4 regions of the Sporosarcina sp. FSL K6-3508 genome follow, and region 4 is predicted to be linked to each of the others. Evidence: predicted binding sites of a transcription regulator. Region 4 holds the regulator's gene; each other region holds the start of a gene.
The links. Region 4 encodes LexA, which represses DNA repair genes until DNA is damaged. Its sites were predicted from a motif close to CGAACATATGTTCG; they were not measured.
Positions count from the first base shown of each region.

Region 1 (4,219 bases), 390 kb from region 4:
CTATGAAGCGGAGAGATATATGAGGCTGCATATTGAACGTACTCACGGATCGGTATTTGATTATTTGATCGGTTTGGATAAGAAATTGACTGGTCTTACAAGTCATCAAAGCCAGCTTCTTCATCTCTTTTATCAAGGCAGGAATGATAAAGACGTACAGCAGACGTTAGGGATCGGCAGTACGTCTACTGTACGGCATCATCGCTTTGTCTTGAAAGAGAAGGAACGTCAAGCGAAGACGTTTTTAGCGATGATGGAATTACTGAAAGAAAAGGACGAATATGCACCAGCTTTCATACCGCCTCATACGACGGCTAAAATGGTCGATGACCGATACGCTGTGACGGAAAAAGAAAAACAGGAGACCATTAAGAAGTTTTTCCCTGATGGAACGACAGGACGGTTAGAGAAATTCCCGCCAAAAGAAAAACAGCGCCTAATTGTTCTGCGGGAGCTTACGAAGCGATTTGACAATGAAGTCACTTACAGTGAACAGGAAACAAATTGTATTTTAGAAGAAGTTTATGAAGATTATGTGCTGATCAGAAGGTATTTAATCGAGTATGGATTACTGGACCGTACGTCAGATGGGAGTCAATATTGGCTGAAATCATAATGAGGAAGCAGGAGATGCAAATGGATCGAAAAAAAGAATTGAAACAGTTATATAAAGAGACGAAGATCGAGGCAGGTGTATATCAAATTAAAAACACCGTAAATCAAAAATTGTTTATTGGCAGTACACCGAATTTCAAAACATTAAATGGGGTGAAATTCAGTCTGAATACAGGTGTGTATATGAATAAAGCGCTGCAAGAAGAGTGGAACACATTTGGAAAAGAAGCGTTTCAAATAGACATCCTGGAAACCCTTAAAAAGAAGGAAGGTCCATTTTACAATGCAAAAGAAGCGCTGATGGAACTGGAGGATAAGTGGTTGGGCTGTCTTCAGCCTTATGATGAGCAAGGATATAATGTCAAGAAGCCTTCTTGATCTTGGAATTCGTGGTTTGTCCGGTCACTCGAATGGATTGCTTCTCTCTCAAAGTTTAGAAAATGATCATTTGGGAAGAGTAGAAGTAATCGTGAAAGGAGCGATCGTTGATGAATGCGATGGATACAGTGAAGAAAATTTTAGATGAAAGTTTTATTGGTACGATGGCGACGGTTGATAATAATAAGCCGTATAGTCGGTATATGACGTTTGTGAATGATGGCTTGTCGCTCTACACACCTACGAGCAACCAGACGGATAAGGTGGAGGATCTAGAAGATAATCCGTATACCCATATTCTAATCGGTTATGAGGGAGAGGGATTTGGTGATGCGTATGTCGAATACGCAGGGCGTGTATCCATTTCTTCAGATGAACAGATCAAGAAGAAAATTTGGAATAATCAAATAAAAAAATGGTTTGATGGTCCCGAGGATCCGAAATTGGTGATTTTGAAAATTGAACCTGAAGCCATTCGTCTAATGAATAAATCCGGAGAACCGCCACAGGATATTTCTCTTTAAATAAGGACAAAAACAGCCTATTGTTTGGCTGTTTTTTTGTTCAAAAAACCTACTACGCCCAATTTTATGTCATTTATCCGCCAACTCCCATTGATTGAACTCTGTGTGGGTGGGTAATATAGGGGTGAGGAACATTCGTTCTTATGGAGGTGAAGGTCATGACAGAGCACTTGCCACACAGACAGATCGCTTGTTTAGATATGCGCAGCTTCTACGCCAGCTGTGCTGCTGCAATGGAAGGGTTGGATGTGATGAAGGTGCCAATTGCGATTATCGGCGATATTGAGCGTAAAGGCGGGGTTGTCCTTGCTGCGTCTCCGCCGCTCAAAAAGCAGTTCGGCATCAAGACAGGTATGCGGCTATATGAGATTCCAAACGATGCAAGTATTCATTTGATTGAGCCGAAAATGCAATTTTTTATTGATGTTTCGATGGAACTGACGAAGTTATTGAATCGCTATGTTCCGAAAGAAGCAATCCATGTATACAGCATTGATGAAAGTTTCGTCGATTTCACAGGGACAGAAAAGTTATGGGGCCCCTTGGATGACATCATCTATCGGATACAGGATGAGTTGTATCGGCAGTTTCAACTTCATTCCGCTTGCGGGGTTGGTCCGAATATGCTGTTAGCTAAGCTGGCGCTTGATTTGGAGGCGAAGAAAACAGGTGTGGCATACTGGACATACGAAGATGTGCCGAAGAAGCTTTGGCCAGTATCACCTCTTCGGAATATGTGGGGAATCGGCAGAAGAATGGAACGCACATTGGAAGACATGGGGATTTATTCTGTGGGCGACCTGGCAAGAACACCGCTTGAGCGTCTGGAAAAGAAATTTGGCGTCATGGGAAACCAGTTATATTACCATGCGCACGGAATTGATTATTCAACGCTCGGATCGGTTTTGATCAAAGGACAAATCAGTTACGGCAAAGGTCAGACCTTGCTGCGAGATTACATAAAGATGAATGAGATTTTAACCGTTCTCCTGGAGATGTGTGAGGACACTGCTATGCGCGCACGATTGGCAGGCAAGAAAGGTCGCACTGTGCAACTGTCATTCGGCTATTCCAAACATGCCTTAGGTGGCGGATTTCAACGCAGAAAAACGCTGGCGGAAGCAACGAATGAAACCTTGGTCATCTACCACACATGTGTAGAACTGCTTGAGACTTACCACGATGGCCGACCCGTCCGCCACATTTCCGTCACCCTTACCAATTTAGAAACTGAACACGGCATCCAGCTCGACTTGTTCAAACCAACCAACTGGAAACAACAGCGGATCGGTCATGTAATGGATGAACTCCGCCTAAAATACGGCTCCACAGCCATACTCCGCGCCGTCTCCATCACTTCCGGCGGGACTGCTTACAGGCGAAACAAGCTAATTGGCGGGCATTATAAATAAAAGCGGAAGACGCCGTTTAGCCTCGACAGGCGTTGGAAGACGAGCAATAAAGGCGTTTTTTGCCTTTACTGCTTGTCTGAAACGTCCCGAGAGGCTGGCGTCTGCAGCTGGATATAAATAAAAACGGAAGACGCCGTTTAGCCTCGACAGGCGTTGGAAGACGAGCAATAAAGGCGTTTTTTGCCTTTACTGCTTGTCTGAAACGTCCCGAGAGGCTGGCGTCTGCAGCTGGATATAAATAAAAGCGGAAGACGCCGTTTAGCCTCGACAGGCGTTGGAAGGAAAGCAATAAAGGCGTTTTTTGCCTTTACTGCTTGTCTGAAACGTTCCGAGAGGCTGGCGTCTGCAGCTGGATAGAAGTTAAAAGCGGAAGACGCTGTCGAGCCTCGACCGGCGTTAGGAACTCACCCGAAATTGCTTGAGCAAAAAGGATGGTACTATACAATTCACAATGTATGAACTTCAGAACAGCATACAGGAGAATGGCTGAGAGGTTGTCAAAAAGATTTCACAAACAAATGGGGCGTAATCTATACGCGGTTTTGTTACGATAGGGTGGGAGAGTTGGCGGGATAAAATATGTCTGCCGTCTATCTACTATTGCTTAGCGTGAAGGAGGAAATAGTTTGGGAACGGATGTGAATATATTTTTTGCGTTCGGAGCGGGTTTTCTAAGTTTCATTTCTCCGTGCGTCTTGCCGTTATACCCAGCCTTTATATCGTACATCACCGGAATGTCGTTGGATGATCTGGGAGATAAGTCAAAAGGTATGAACCGTACCGGTATTTTACATACGTTATTCTTTTTACTCGGATTTTCCGTTGTGTTTGTCTTTCTGGGATTCAGTACATCGTTTATCGGAGCAATATTTTTACAGTATCAAGATTTAATCCGTCAAATTGGTGCGATCTTCATTGTCCTTTTTGGTTTGATGACCATTGGATTATTCAAACCTGAATTTCTGATGAAGGAGAAAAAGCTGCAATTCAAGAATCGGCCGGCCGGTTATCTCGGCACTGCTTTAATCGGGTTAGCGTTTTCCGCTGGCTGGCAGCCTTGTATGGGGCCAATAATTGGAGCGATCATTTATTTGGCGGCTACAAATCCGGCTTCTAGTATGTTGTATATGATGTTGTATGTTCTTGGCTTTGCGATTCCGTTTTTCTTCTTGTCTTTCTTCATCACAAGAATTGGTTGGATTCGAAAGCACAGCATGAAAATTACCAAAGCGGGCGGATATCTCATGATTGCATTTGGGATTTTGCTGTTCTTTAATGGAATGGTGTACC
Region 1 is NZ_CP152016.1:1,707,907-1,712,125, forward strand. Features, by position in the region: gene MKX97_RS08280 (DUF2087 domain-containing protein) at 1-616, shown strand, start outside; gene MKX97_RS08285 (GIY-YIG nuclease family protein) at 637-993, shown strand; gene MKX97_RS08290 (pyridoxamine 5'-phosphate oxidase family protein) at 1,104-1,517, shown strand; gene MKX97_RS08295 (UV damage repair protein UvrX) at 1,676-2,929, shown strand; gene MKX97_RS08300 (cytochrome c biogenesis protein CcdA) at 3,556-4,219, shown strand, end outside.
Region 1: MKX97_RS08295 (UV damage repair protein UvrX) is a predicted target of LexA. The motif match lies at 1,646-1,659, and genes of this name have one in related genera.

Region 2 (4,219 bases), 1.4 Mb from region 4:
AAATCGCGATGAACCACTGCTGTTGCCATATACCATATACTCCAATAATGAGACCAATGACGAGTAAGAATAATGGAACCAGGCGCTCCGATGATTGCTGATGATTCGCTACAGACAGCATAAGTTTCGCTTCTGAAAGTTGCCGTTTCAACTCAGGCCATTTCGCCAGCTTCTTCATTTCCTGTTCTGTGATAGCTTGGCGTTCAAGCTGTTCTTTCCGCTGCTCTGCTTCCTGGCGCTCACTTTCCGCTTCTGCAAGCATACGATTCAGTGTTGTCAATTGTTGCTCCGCCTCAGCCTGTTCCTGCACTAGCGGTTCTAATTGACGCTCTCTCTGAATTGAAATATCCATCTGTTCGATAGCTAATAACTGAGCCTCTGTCAGAGCAAGACGATGTGTCAGCTGTTGTTTTTTCGTCGCGAGCAATCGGATTTCCTGTTCAGCAGAGAGCGTGTCCGTTCGCAAGCGATGCCATTCTGCTTCTTGAGCCACCCAACGTTCCAACTGCTGCCGTTCACTTTCTGGTCGCAACCCGACTAGTTCAGTTTGCCATTGTTGCTGTTCTTTTTCTAAACGAGCCTTTTTTATTTCCAATTCCGTCTGTTTGCTGGCTAGCTCTTCATACCTTCGAATACCGTCTGCCGGGAAGTCCCCGCTTGGATACTCGGCCAATTGCTCTAAAAGTTGTTGCTGTCGTTGTTGCAGCGGGACGATCTGCATCGCGGTCATCTGTTCATCCGCTTGTACATGCAGCTGCTGTTCTTCCAGTCGCAAGGCTTTCACTTGCTCTGTCAATTGGTGTTGCCGTTGCGTTAACGGTTCGTAGGCTGCAAGTTTCTGCTGTTCGTTTTGGATTGCGTGTTCAAGTTCTTTTATTTCCGCTAGTTTTTGATTCATTAGCGGCAGTTTTCCGGACTTCTTAAATAAGCCGGCTGTTTCTTTTTCTAATTTCTTTTCCAATTTCCACAGCGTGTCGAGACCTGTAGTGCCAGATGCCAGCAAGGTGCGGCTCAGTTCATCTTCGTCCATCTTGTCGAGACCTTGCAGCTGAAACAGCGAGAACGAGAAGATCGCTTCAAACGCCTGGCGGTCATAGCCTCTCAATAAATATTTCAGCTCTTCTTCCCCTGCCGTCCGTCCATCTTCAAACTGTATTCTGACGTCACCCGAGGACTTACCTCGCACTCGTTCAATCATCCAATTGCCAAATTCTGCGTCCGTTACATAAAGACAACCGCCATACTTTCCGCCTGTTTTCGGTTCATAGCGAAGTTCTTGCTGATTCTTTTGCGGGAATCCGAATAAAATATGAAGAATCGCTTGCTGAATCGTCGTCTTGCCCGCTTCATTCGGACCATATAGAAGATTCATGCCATTAGAAAATTTGATTTCTACATTCTCATGCTGACCAAACCCATATAGGACGATCTTTCGAATATTCATTTGATCACCCTTCCTTCAGCAATTCATTTGCCAATAAAGCAGCCGCTTGCTGTTTCAATTGTTCTATATCATGTGGTTCCAAACGTTCCAAATAACGCCCTGCCCGATGACTGTATACATCTTTCACAAGATTGTTCCAGTCGTCCTGCTCCCATTTTTCTATTGTTTGTTCTATAGGTTCCAGCAAAGCTTTCGGCAACTCCCTATTCGTAACCAAGGGCCATTCAATTGATGAAATCCACACAAACGGCTCCATACCGCTATATTGTTCCCTTAATACATCCAGCCATTCCGATTCAGTAGATGCCCCCTGCAGATCATCACTCAGTCCCTCGACGTGCTCCATCACCAGTTCCACTACCACACTTCCTGACTCGGCAACCAGCCCGTCGATCGCTTCCTGACACTTCGTCAACCAAGCATCCGCAAATTCAATCCCTTCACACGAAATAGTCAATTCAGTAAAGACAATATCCGAAGTCTCAACAAACTTCAAAGATGCTTTTTCACTGGATAACGAAATATCGTAAAATCCTTTTATTCCTTGTTCTTTCCGATGCCGTCCCTGCAAATTTCCGGGATAAACGATGGGAGGATATTCCACTAACTGCTGACGCTTATGGATATGTCCCAGCGCCCAATAGTGATAGTTCTTTTCCTGCAATTCACGGATAGTGAACGGTGCATACACAGCATGCGCGGAATCTCCCGCCACACTGCCATGCAGCAAACCAATATGAATACCTTCACCGTGCGCACTAGGATATTTCTCGATCATCGGTTCTCTCACATGCCGCTGAGGATAACTAAAGCCGTGCAAGAACACATCTTTCCCCTTTACAGTCATCTGCTTCTGTTCTACTTCTTCTGAAAATACCTGCACATTAGCCGGCAATGAGACTCTTGTCCAATTACCTGCCAAATGATCATGGTTTCCATACGTCATGAATACAGGAATCCCAACATCAAAAAGCCGTTGCATTCCTTGCTGAAAACGAATTTGCGCACGTAAGCTTCGGTCTTCTCCATCATATACATCGCCGACGATTAAGATAAAGTCTGGCTGTTCTTTCACTGCATAATCTATAAAGCGATCAAATGCCGTGAACGTCGATTGTTGCAATCTAAGCAATTGCCCGGCGGCGGCCATGCCTTTAAAGGGGCTGTCCAAGTGCAGATCAGCTGTATGTAAAAATCGGATCGTCTCCATAAATGCACCTCTCCCACGAATACTCGTTCTCTATTTTACCATAAGCCATCTCCAACTGAAAAGAGCATGAAAAACAAGGACTGCCCCGAAAGTCATTTAAAAATGATTTCTTCTTCGGAACAGCCCTTGTTCTTTTTATTGTATCATGCGTTTGCCTGTGATCATTAACTGCCTGTACTAGATCATAACAGTATCACTAGCGCTCATAACGCAGTTTCTCTCTCTTAGATGGCAAAGCCTTTATCAAAACCGTATCTCTTTCGTCAAAAACCATTGACATCTAAGAGTATATTATTCTTTCCCTAATTGAATTGCTTTTTTCAAGTCTTTCAATGAGCGCGATGGACCGTACATCAACACCCCGCCACGATAGACCTTCGCTCCAAACCAGCCGAGCACGATAATCGTCGCAACCATAATGGCAATCGAAAGCAAGGGTTCCCATAACGGCAAATCCAACATACCGACACGCAAGAACATAACGAGCGGTGTGAAGAATGGAATGAACGAAGCAATCTTCAAATAGCCTAGCTCAGGATTCCCAAGACCTGTTGCCGCAATGATGAATGCCGCTACCACGAGCAATGACATTGGCATGATCATTTGCTGGACATCCTCTGTACGGCTGACAAGCGAACCAAGCAACGCTGCCAGTGTGGCATATAAAAAGTACCCCAACAAGAAGAAAATCACCGCATAGACTAACGTGCTGACTTGTAAATTTTCTAGACTGAAGAATGCGGAAAGTTCATTTTCTTCTCCCATCGAAGAAAGTTTGTACGCAATGAATCCCGCCAATCCATAAACCACAATCTGAACAATCCCTAATGATCCGATACCCAGCACTTTCGCAAACATATGCTTAACCGGCGATACACTCGATATCAAGATTTCCATTACACGCGAAGACTTCTCCGTCGCCACTTCTGTAGCAATCATGGAAGAGTAAATAATGACCGCAAAATAAATGACGAACATCAGCACATAAACTAGCACTCGCGCCTGATTCAGTTCATCCTCTGACTTAGCTGAATCAGAAATATTTTGTTTTTCAAATTGAATCGGCGCAAACAAAGTAGCTACTTGTTCACCGGACAGCGATAATTGCTCTGCTTTTACTTCCGTCTGAATCGACTGCAATGCATCTTGTAAGGCAGAAGGCAAATAGTTATCCACCAAGCTTGCTGTCGTATACGTTGCTTGAATGGTCTGCGTTGCGTCCAAATCCAATTCAATGAATGCTTCGATGTCTTCCTCTTTCACTTGTTTTAACAACTGTTCTTTCGGTTCATCCGCAAGCTCGACTTTAATCTCTTCATCACTTTGCTTGAGCTGTTGTTGCAAACGCTCAGCCAACATACCGCTTTGATCTAAAACAAGTACTTTATCTTCTTTGCTGTCTCCTATCAATTTACCCGCCTTATCAATAATACTCGGCAAATTCGCAAAAAGGAAAATTCCTGCAACCATGATAAGCGTCGTAATAAAAAATGATTTAGTTTTAGCTTTCGTCATAAAACTCTGTTTGAAAATAATCCAAAACTCACGCATGCTCTTCCCCCACT
Region 2 is NZ_CP152016.1:2,705,644-2,709,862, forward strand. Features, by position in the region: gene MKX97_RS13435 (AAA family ATPase) at 1-1,444, opposite strand, end outside; gene MKX97_RS13440 (DNA repair exonuclease) at 1,449-2,654, opposite strand; gene MKX97_RS13445 (ABC transporter permease) at 2,946-4,205, opposite strand; gene MKX97_RS13450 (ABC transporter ATP-binding protein) at 4,198-4,219, opposite strand, start outside.
Region 2: MKX97_RS13440 (DNA repair exonuclease) is a predicted target of LexA. The motif match lies at 2,671-2,684, and genes of this name have one in related genera.

Region 3 (4,219 bases), 670 kb from region 4:
GTTTAGCTTCATGGGGATTACAAACTTCAAGAACAGTAAACGGAGTTTCAAAATCAGCACCCTTTTCTTTGAGTTTTTTGGTCAAATCAAAATTCCAAAGGACACCAAACTTCTCTTCCGACAAGCTATTTTCCAAAGCGCGGATCGCTTCATCTTTTCCTTTTGTCGTTTCAACCGTATAATCGAACATATTTTCCCAGCTCCTTTGCTTATCTTCTTTCATTTGTAGGATTCCCATTATGAAAGAATTAAAACGCTGTGATGATCTATGTGAAAGGGTGGGTTATGTAAAAGTTCAAATTGAACCAATCTGATGCCAGATCGACTTTTATTGAATCTGCTTTTTAAAAACAACTGTTCATTATTCATATTACCAATTGATTCAAATGCATACATTTTCTACATCAACAGAATAGAGGGCTTTATTTGTTGTCTAAAGAAAGGATGTAAAAAGCAGACAGAAGCCCCCAACCAGACGCTCGGTTAAAGGGCTCTTTCTTTTGTTCATCACTCAATTATCAGCATTGTGTGGTGCAGTACCTAATCCGCCAACAATTTTTCTTCATTTGACCCGAGCTTGATCGTGGATTCAGTCGGTATCCATAAGCCTGTATTCTCGTTTCTTCCTTGAAGAATAAATTTTGGGTTATTTTTTCCCATACGTTCTACAGCTATTTTCGAAAGTTTGCCAATATCGCCTGCTTTGACACGGTTAATGATTAAACCGAGTTTCACATCCTTAGCTGTCAGCATTTCATAATCTGTGTGGGTATCCCCCGCTGCAAATATTGGGCCGTAACCACCCCGCTCTTTGGAGATGAATTGTTCAATTATTTTTACCTTGCCTTCTCGAGCAGTAATCGGCCAATTGTCTTCATATTTTGCTTGAATAATCCCATCCTTCTTTTTTAATCTCATCCCAAACACATTTTCTTTCGGAAGATTGTATCCATACTTTGGATTGGTTGCAAATACCTCGACCACATCTTCCATCGAAGCTGAAATAACATAAACGTCAATCCCATTTTCAATAAATGTATGCATAAGATTTGATATTTCGGAACTCAGACGCAGTCCTGTCGAATAGGTGATCTCAACAATACCCGTTTTTCCTGACATGGACTCAGGACTTCTAAGTGTCACCGATCCCATTCCTGCTCCTAGACTATAATCATTTGAAGCCTCTGCAAGCTGCTGAATCTCTTCTGTCGACATGTTGACAAATAAATAAAGTACCCATGGATATCCGATTTCAATTCCGTATGTTTCCCCAATGGCTTCATAAAGAAAATACATTTTTGCTTTGAAATCTTTAAACTGATCAGTTGAACGAAGTGTTTCTAGCGACTCTTTCCCATTCATCCCTTCATAGTTGGAATAAAGATATTCATAATTGCGATTTAGATCCTCTGTGATCTCCTCGAGAGTGATCGCATCTCCTTGAAGGTTTTGAAGTTCGTCTGAAAAGGGCCCGTCCGGCACATTCATTTTAATCATTTCATAAAACTCTTCCGGTTTTAGTTTGAATGCCAAGTGATCGATTTGATAAAGAAAAAGGGCCTCCTGTGTATCGCTCATAATACTAGTATGGTCCCAATCAAAAACAGCATAAGGTTTTCGTTTAGGATTGTAACTTGGACTTCCGACACCGTGCTTATCAATCAGGTTTTGGACAGCTCTATACGTGTCAGGCGCCCATTTCCCCTTATCCAACACTTGAATACTCTGGTCATCACGTACTTGTGAAGTCGAGGCTGATTTTCCAATGTCAGCTGCACTTACAGGAATAGAAAAAAACAAGCAAATAACCATCACACTTAACAAAGCTTTGAATGTGATTTTGTTCTTCATATTGCCATTCCTCCTCTAAAAAGACAAAAGAAGCCTATTCAATAGCTGACTACTCGCTATTGAAACAGGCTCCTTTGCCAATTTATTATTTTATGTATATTAAGTTAGCACGAGTTGATTGAATAGTCAAACATTTAATTGAGAGAAAAATGAAACAGCCAATCATCCCAAAAGATAGTTGACTGTTCTTTACACCTCATTACGCCTAAGTGTTAGAGTATTTGATTTACCCTTCTTCACTGTATGATAGCCTATTTAAAATCCAGTTGCTCTTCAATCCGACCACGGTCGTTATGAATATAAACCATCGTTCCATCTTCTTCCGCCAGTTGTTTCGCTTCATCGATTGCCTCGTCTTGAGAATCCGTCGTGCAGATCGGCTCATCTTCCCCTTCGCGTTTCACTGCCCATTCATTGTCATGCGGCACGACATGATAGCGCGCATCTTTCGTTCCCGCTCGGTCTTCAAAGTACTCATTTTGCTCTCTGCTCATTCCAATGCCTCCTCAGTTTTTCATTCTATTTATTTACTACCCGGTTGTGGGAGGATAAAACGGATAGTTGCTTTGACGGGCTTTCGTACTAATCAAACGCAAGTAAAGCCGAGTAATCAATGCAAATAAATACCAATAAGCTCTCCGTCTTCATATTCCACCTTCACATGATACCCGCCTATTTCATAATCGAAATATCCCCCATATCATAATTCGTGCCGGCTATTGCTTCTTTGCAAACAGAGTGCCCTCTAACCAATTACTCGGTTAGAGGGCACTCTTCTTTATTATTGCGTCTCGCGCAAGTACGCAATATCACTTCAAATGCTTATCCAAAAACTCAATCATCGCATGATAAAATTCAATACGGTTTTCTTCATTCTGGAATCCGTGTCCTTCATTGTCCTTTAACATGTATTCGACATCGATGCCTCTTTTCTTCAAAGCCTCCACGATTTGATCGGATTCTGCCTTGTTAACCCGAGGGTCGTTTGCACCTTGGGCAACAAACAGAGGCGTTTTGATTTTATCGGCGTGGAATACAGGAGAGACGGCTTCCAGTAATTTTTTATCTTCTTCAGGGTGGCCAACTCGGTTGTAAAGATTATTTCTCATCGTTTCCCAGTACGGTGGGATCGTATCGAGCAGTGTAAATAAATTGGAGACTCCGACATAGTCCACGGCTGCTGCGTATAAATCAGGAGTGAACGTAATGCCCGCCAGTGTAGCATAGCCTCCGAACGATGCTCCGTAAATACCAATTCGGTCAGGATCCGCAATGCCTTGATCGATAGCCCATTGAACACCGTCTGTTATGTCATCCTGGATTTTTAATCCCCATTGTTTATTGCCTGCATCCATGAATTCCTTTCCGTATCCCGTGGAAGACCGGAAGTTTACTTGGAGAACTGCATATCCACGATTGGCAAGCAGTTGTACTTCCGGATTATAGCCCCACATATCACGTGCCCAAGGGCCGCCATGTGGATTGACGATTAATGGCAATTGCTCCGCTTTCTTATTCTTCGGCAACGTTAAATAACCATGAATCGTTAGGCCATCCCGGCTCTTATACGAAATCGGATGCATATCCGCCAGCGAATCCCGATCGATCCATGGTGCCAGCTCCGTCAATTTTGTCAGTTCTTTCGTTTCTGCGTCGTAGTAATAATAGGTTCCATATTCTTTATCACCCGACACAGCTACAATAAACTTGCTCATTTCTTTATTGTAATCTTCGATCGATAACTGACTTTCGTCGACGTTCAGTTTCTCTTTTAAATCATTGAAGGTATTTTCCAATTCCTTATCAAAGAACTCGTAGTGAATTTTATCTGTCATATAGACGCTTGCCAAAATGGCGTCTTTCCCTGGATCATACACCGCTCCTAAAATATCGACCTGCGGGTTGAAATGGATGACTTTTTCGTTTGCCTTCAAGTCAAGAACGACCAATTCAGTTTTATCACGATCCTTATTGGACAATGCATAAATCGATTGGTTATCTTTCGAAAAAGCAATCGGTGAAATCATATCCCCTTTTTCCGTCTGGACAAGTGGTTTAAATTCATCCTTCTCCGTTTCACGATACAGTACCGTACTATCAACCCCGTCTGATTCGAGCGCGATTCGGATCTTGCCGTCATGGTCTGCAAGCCAACCGGCAATGTTGCCCGGATTTTTCGCTACATGCTCCAGATCACCAGTTTTAATATTTAGCCGGTACACATCAAAGACCGTCGGATTTTCTTTATTCATACCGATAAGGATTTCATCTTTGACACCTGTCAAATTACTGATCATTTCTACACGGACACCGGGATATGGAGTTAAGTCACGTTCTTTCTGTCCGTTAAAGTCGGATGAATAAATAT
Region 3 is NZ_CP152016.1:643,462-647,680, reverse strand. Features, by position in the region: gene MKX97_RS03015 (DUF302 domain-containing protein) at 1-190, opposite strand, end outside; gene MKX97_RS03010 (haloacid dehalogenase-like hydrolase) at 541-1,851, opposite strand; gene MKX97_RS03005 (DUF2188 domain-containing protein) at 2,103-2,345, opposite strand; gene MKX97_RS03000 (S9 family peptidase) at 2,661-4,219, opposite strand, start outside.
Region 3: MKX97_RS03010 (haloacid dehalogenase-like hydrolase) is a predicted target of LexA. The motif match lies at 1,979-1,992, and genes of this name have one in related genera.

Region 4 (4,219 bases):
TGCCAACTCATTAATACGCTTAATCTTTTTTTCAGATAACATCTTTACACCCTCCAAAATTTCTTCATTTACTAAAATGTAAACAACCTGAAGGAAAAGTGCAAACGATTAGTGTTCCTGCTCTTGAAACTCTTTATATCTTCTATGGACAGTTGCTTTGCTAACCGAATGGCCAAGTCCGTTCAATACTCTCGAAATCTCATCGAATGTCATTCCTTTGTTGCGCAACGCGACAATTTCTTCAATAGGCAATTCGAGTCGTTCTCTTCCTGGGCCCCGGTCGATATTATGCAAGTTACGGGAAGGGTCGTAACCTCTTTGAACCGCTCTTTTCATTCCTCTTCGTATTTTGGCATTATGGAGTTTCCGTTGGTATTCTTCTACAATCGCTAAAATCTCCAGCAGCATCGTATCCATTTCATTTAACTCCAGTGCTCCATTTGTATGGTTTGAAATAACAGCTGTGTTCGATTTAGCAATGACATGCAGGATGGCCACCCTCGCATTGCCTCTTCCTAATCTTGTCTCATCTTGAATAAAGACAGCATCGATTGGTTCTGCTTGTATACGATCCAATAAATTCAACAGACCTTCACGGTCCATATCATAACCGCTCTGGCGATCAGTGAATATACCTACACATCCATAAAACATTTCTGCCGCCAATATTTCCAGCTCTTCCTGCTGTCTGACAATGGATTGTTCTTGACTCTCCTTTTCGGTACTGACCCGACAATAAATTACACACTTTTTTTTATTCATCCGCTTCCTCCCCCATCTCAGCCACACGATGTTCAGCTTGTGGGTTCATTTTAACAGGAAGGCGTAATAATTCACCCGAATTAATTTGATCAGTCTGCAATTCATTTAATGATTTAACTTGTTCAATCCAATGGTGCGCAGGTGTTCCATCTGAATAGTTGGTTGCAAGCCCCCATAATGTGTCCCCGTCATTGATGACAATTTCTAGATAATTATCTTCTTCAGACAGTTTGTCCAATTGATAAGCTGCAACACTAAGAAAAACGATTAATAGTACGATAAAGTAATAATTTTCTTTAAGAAATTTCATGATAAATCCCCCTAGTAGTCTACTTTTTAGAATGCACGTTCGGAATGCTTGTTCTCTATTATAAGAGAACGTACGATTGGCTGTCAAGCAGAATTCGAACCTTTGTTTGATTACTAATCGAACACATGTTATACTATATTCAAAATACTTGAGCTGTATCTCTATTTATTAGTAAACAATTTGAAGAGGTGAATAGATTGAAGAAAATATCTAAAAGACAAGAAGAAATATTAGCTTTTATTAAAGATGAAGTACGGCTAAAAGGATATCCGCCATCCGTGCGTGAAATCGGGGAAGCAGTAGGACTGGCATCTAGCTCCACTGTACATGGTCACTTATCTCGATTGGAAAACAAGGGGTTTATTCGCCGGGACCCTACTAAGCCGCGTGCAATAGAAGTCTTAGACCCGGAAGGACTAGACGAATTAAAGAGCGGCGTCATGCATGTTCCTTTGATCGGTAAAGTTACAGCAGGGACTCCGATTACAACTGTAGAAAATATTGAAGAATATTTTCCATTACCAGATACGTTCGGTTCTTCAGATGATGAGATCTTCATGTTGGAAATCGTCGGTGACAGTATGATCGAGGCAGGTATTTTGAATGGCGACCGTGTCATCGTCAGACAAACACATACAGCTTCCAATGGAGAAATCGTGGTGGCGATGACAGAGGAAGATGAAGCTACTGTAAAACGTTTTTTTAAAGAGAAAGATTACTTCCGCTTACAGCCTGAAAATTCTTCCATGGATCCTATTATCGTGAATCATGTGTCCATACTTGGTAAAGTCGTCGGTGTTTACCGAATGATCCATTAAAAAAAGTGTATCAAGAACCCCTATAGGTTCTTGATACACTTTTTTCTTTAGATTAATTTTCGCTCTAATAATTGCTCCATGGAAGTGAGTACAGCTGTTTTTACATGCTCATACGTTAAACCGCCTTGAATGTAAGCGGTGTAAGGAGGTCGAATCGGACCGTCAGCTGTCAGCTCAATACTGGAGCCTTGTATAAATGTGCCTGCAGCCATGATGACATCATCCGAATAGCCGGGCATATAAGATGGTTCAGGAGCATAGTGCGCATTGATCGGTGAGTTATCCTGGATCATCTGACAAAACTTGATCATTTGTTCTGCTGATGAGAAGTTGACAGATTGAATGAGATCAGTTCTCCGTTCACTATAATGCGGTGTAGTATCCATTCCAAACTGCTCGAAAAATGCAGCTGTAAACAAAGCTCCTTTAACGGCCTGGCTGACTACGTGCGGCGCTAAAAAGAAACCTTGATACATTTCCAACAGCGTATCCAATGAAGCCCCTGCTTCTGCCCCTAGTCCCGGTGATGTCATGCGATATGCACATTTTTCAACGAGTTCTTTCCTGCCTGCAATATAGCCGCCCGTTCTAGCTAGTCCGCCGCCTGGATTTTTTATTAGTGAACCCGCCATCAGATCCGCCCCTACTTCAGTCGGTTCCTGTTTCTCGACGAATTCACCGTAGCAGTTGTCTACAAATATCACGACGTCTTCTTTTATTTTGCGGATTTCCTTGATGATTTCTTCTATTTCATGTATACGGAAGGATGGATTGCTCGAATAGCCTTTTGAGCGCTGAATCGCAACCACTTTGGTTTTTGATGAAATTGCTTGTTTAGCCTTGACATAGTCAACAGCACCGCCTTCCAGCAAGTCAATATGCTGATAGGAAATTTGATAATCTTCCAGTGATCCAGTATCTTTTCCGTTTCCTGACACGATGGAATCCAACGTGTCATAAGGCTTACCCGTAATATAAATTAACTCATCGCCCGGACGCAGAATCCCGAATAAACTGATCGTGATCGCATGGGTCCCAGAGATGATTTGATTCCTGACCAGACAGTCTTCAGCGCCGAAGACATCTGAGTATACCTGTTCCAGTACGTCACGGCCGCTATCGTCATACCCATAGCCCGTTGATCCAGATAAATGAAAATCACTGACACGGTTTTGCTTGAAAGCCTGAAGAACCTTTCGTTGATTGTAGAACGCAATGTCTTCTACTTCCTTTACATACGGTGCAATCAACTGCTCTGCTTCTTGAGATTTCATGAGTAATTCATCATTAATTGGTGCTATTTGCATTTGTAGTACCTCTTTTCAATTTGTTCATCATCTAGTTTAACAGAAGGACTGCAGTTGACCTACTAAAGACCACAAAAAAACAGGCAAGCGCCTGTTTATTGTTCATCTTTTAAAATTACGGGTTTCGCAGGAGCAAATGTTGAAATTGCATGTTTGTAAATGAGCTGCTGCTTGCCTTCCGATTCAAGTAAGACCGTATAATTATCATAGGATTTAATAAGGCCTTTCAGTTGAAAACCGTTTAACAAAAAAATTGTAACGAATGTATTGTTCTTGCGTAATGCATTCAAAAACGTATCTTGCATATTTCCTTGTGCCATTCAATTGCCTCCCTGTCTCTGTTATCTAGTTATTCCATACTCACTTCTGAAAATCCTCTATTATTTTAGAGGTTCTTCTGAAAATTTCATCATTCGATTGATTCGCTTCGACCCATTGGATAGGTAATTTATTGCGGAAGTATGTCAATTGCCTTTTAGCATAGTTCCGAGTGTTTTTTTTGACGGCTTCAATCGCCTGTTCCTTCGTTAGCTGTCCATTAAAATGCGCGATCAACTCTTTATAACCGATCGCCTGAACCGCTTGTGTATCCCTGATTCCGCGCTCCCATAAAGCATGGACTTCCGCATACAATCCCGCCTCCACCATCAAGTCAACGCGTCGGTCAATCCGTTCGTATAACTGTTCTCGAGGTAAATCCAACCCGATCAGCAACTCACGGTACATTGGCTGATTTCCCTGTTGCTGTTCGTGCTCTTGCTTTGTTCGGCCAGTGACCTCCACTATTTCAAGCGCACGAATTAATCGTCGATGATTATTCGGATGGATACTTTCTGCACTTTTCGGATCCAACATTCGCAGCCTGGCATATAAATCATCTGACCCGGACGATTCCAATTCCTCTTCCAACCTTTGACGAATTACTGGATCGGCTGCCTGCTCCGTGAAACGATAATCAAATAAGACTGCTTGTATATACATTCCGCTGCCACCTACGATAATTGGCAATTTTCCTCGTGACT
Region 4 is NZ_CP152016.1:1,316,836-1,321,054, reverse strand. Features, by position in the region: gene MKX97_RS06135 (DUF896 domain-containing protein) at 1-42, opposite strand, end outside; gene MKX97_RS06130 (recombinase family protein) at 109-762, opposite strand; gene MKX97_RS06125 (LysM peptidoglycan-binding domain-containing protein) at 755-1,072, opposite strand; gene lexA (transcriptional repressor LexA) at 1,270-1,890, shown strand; gene MKX97_RS06115 (aminotransferase class I/II-fold pyridoxal phosphate-dependent enzyme) at 1,938-3,197, opposite strand; gene hfq (RNA chaperone Hfq) at 3,293-3,517, opposite strand; gene miaA (tRNA (adenosine(37)-N6)-dimethylallyltransferase MiaA) at 3,558-4,219, opposite strand, start outside.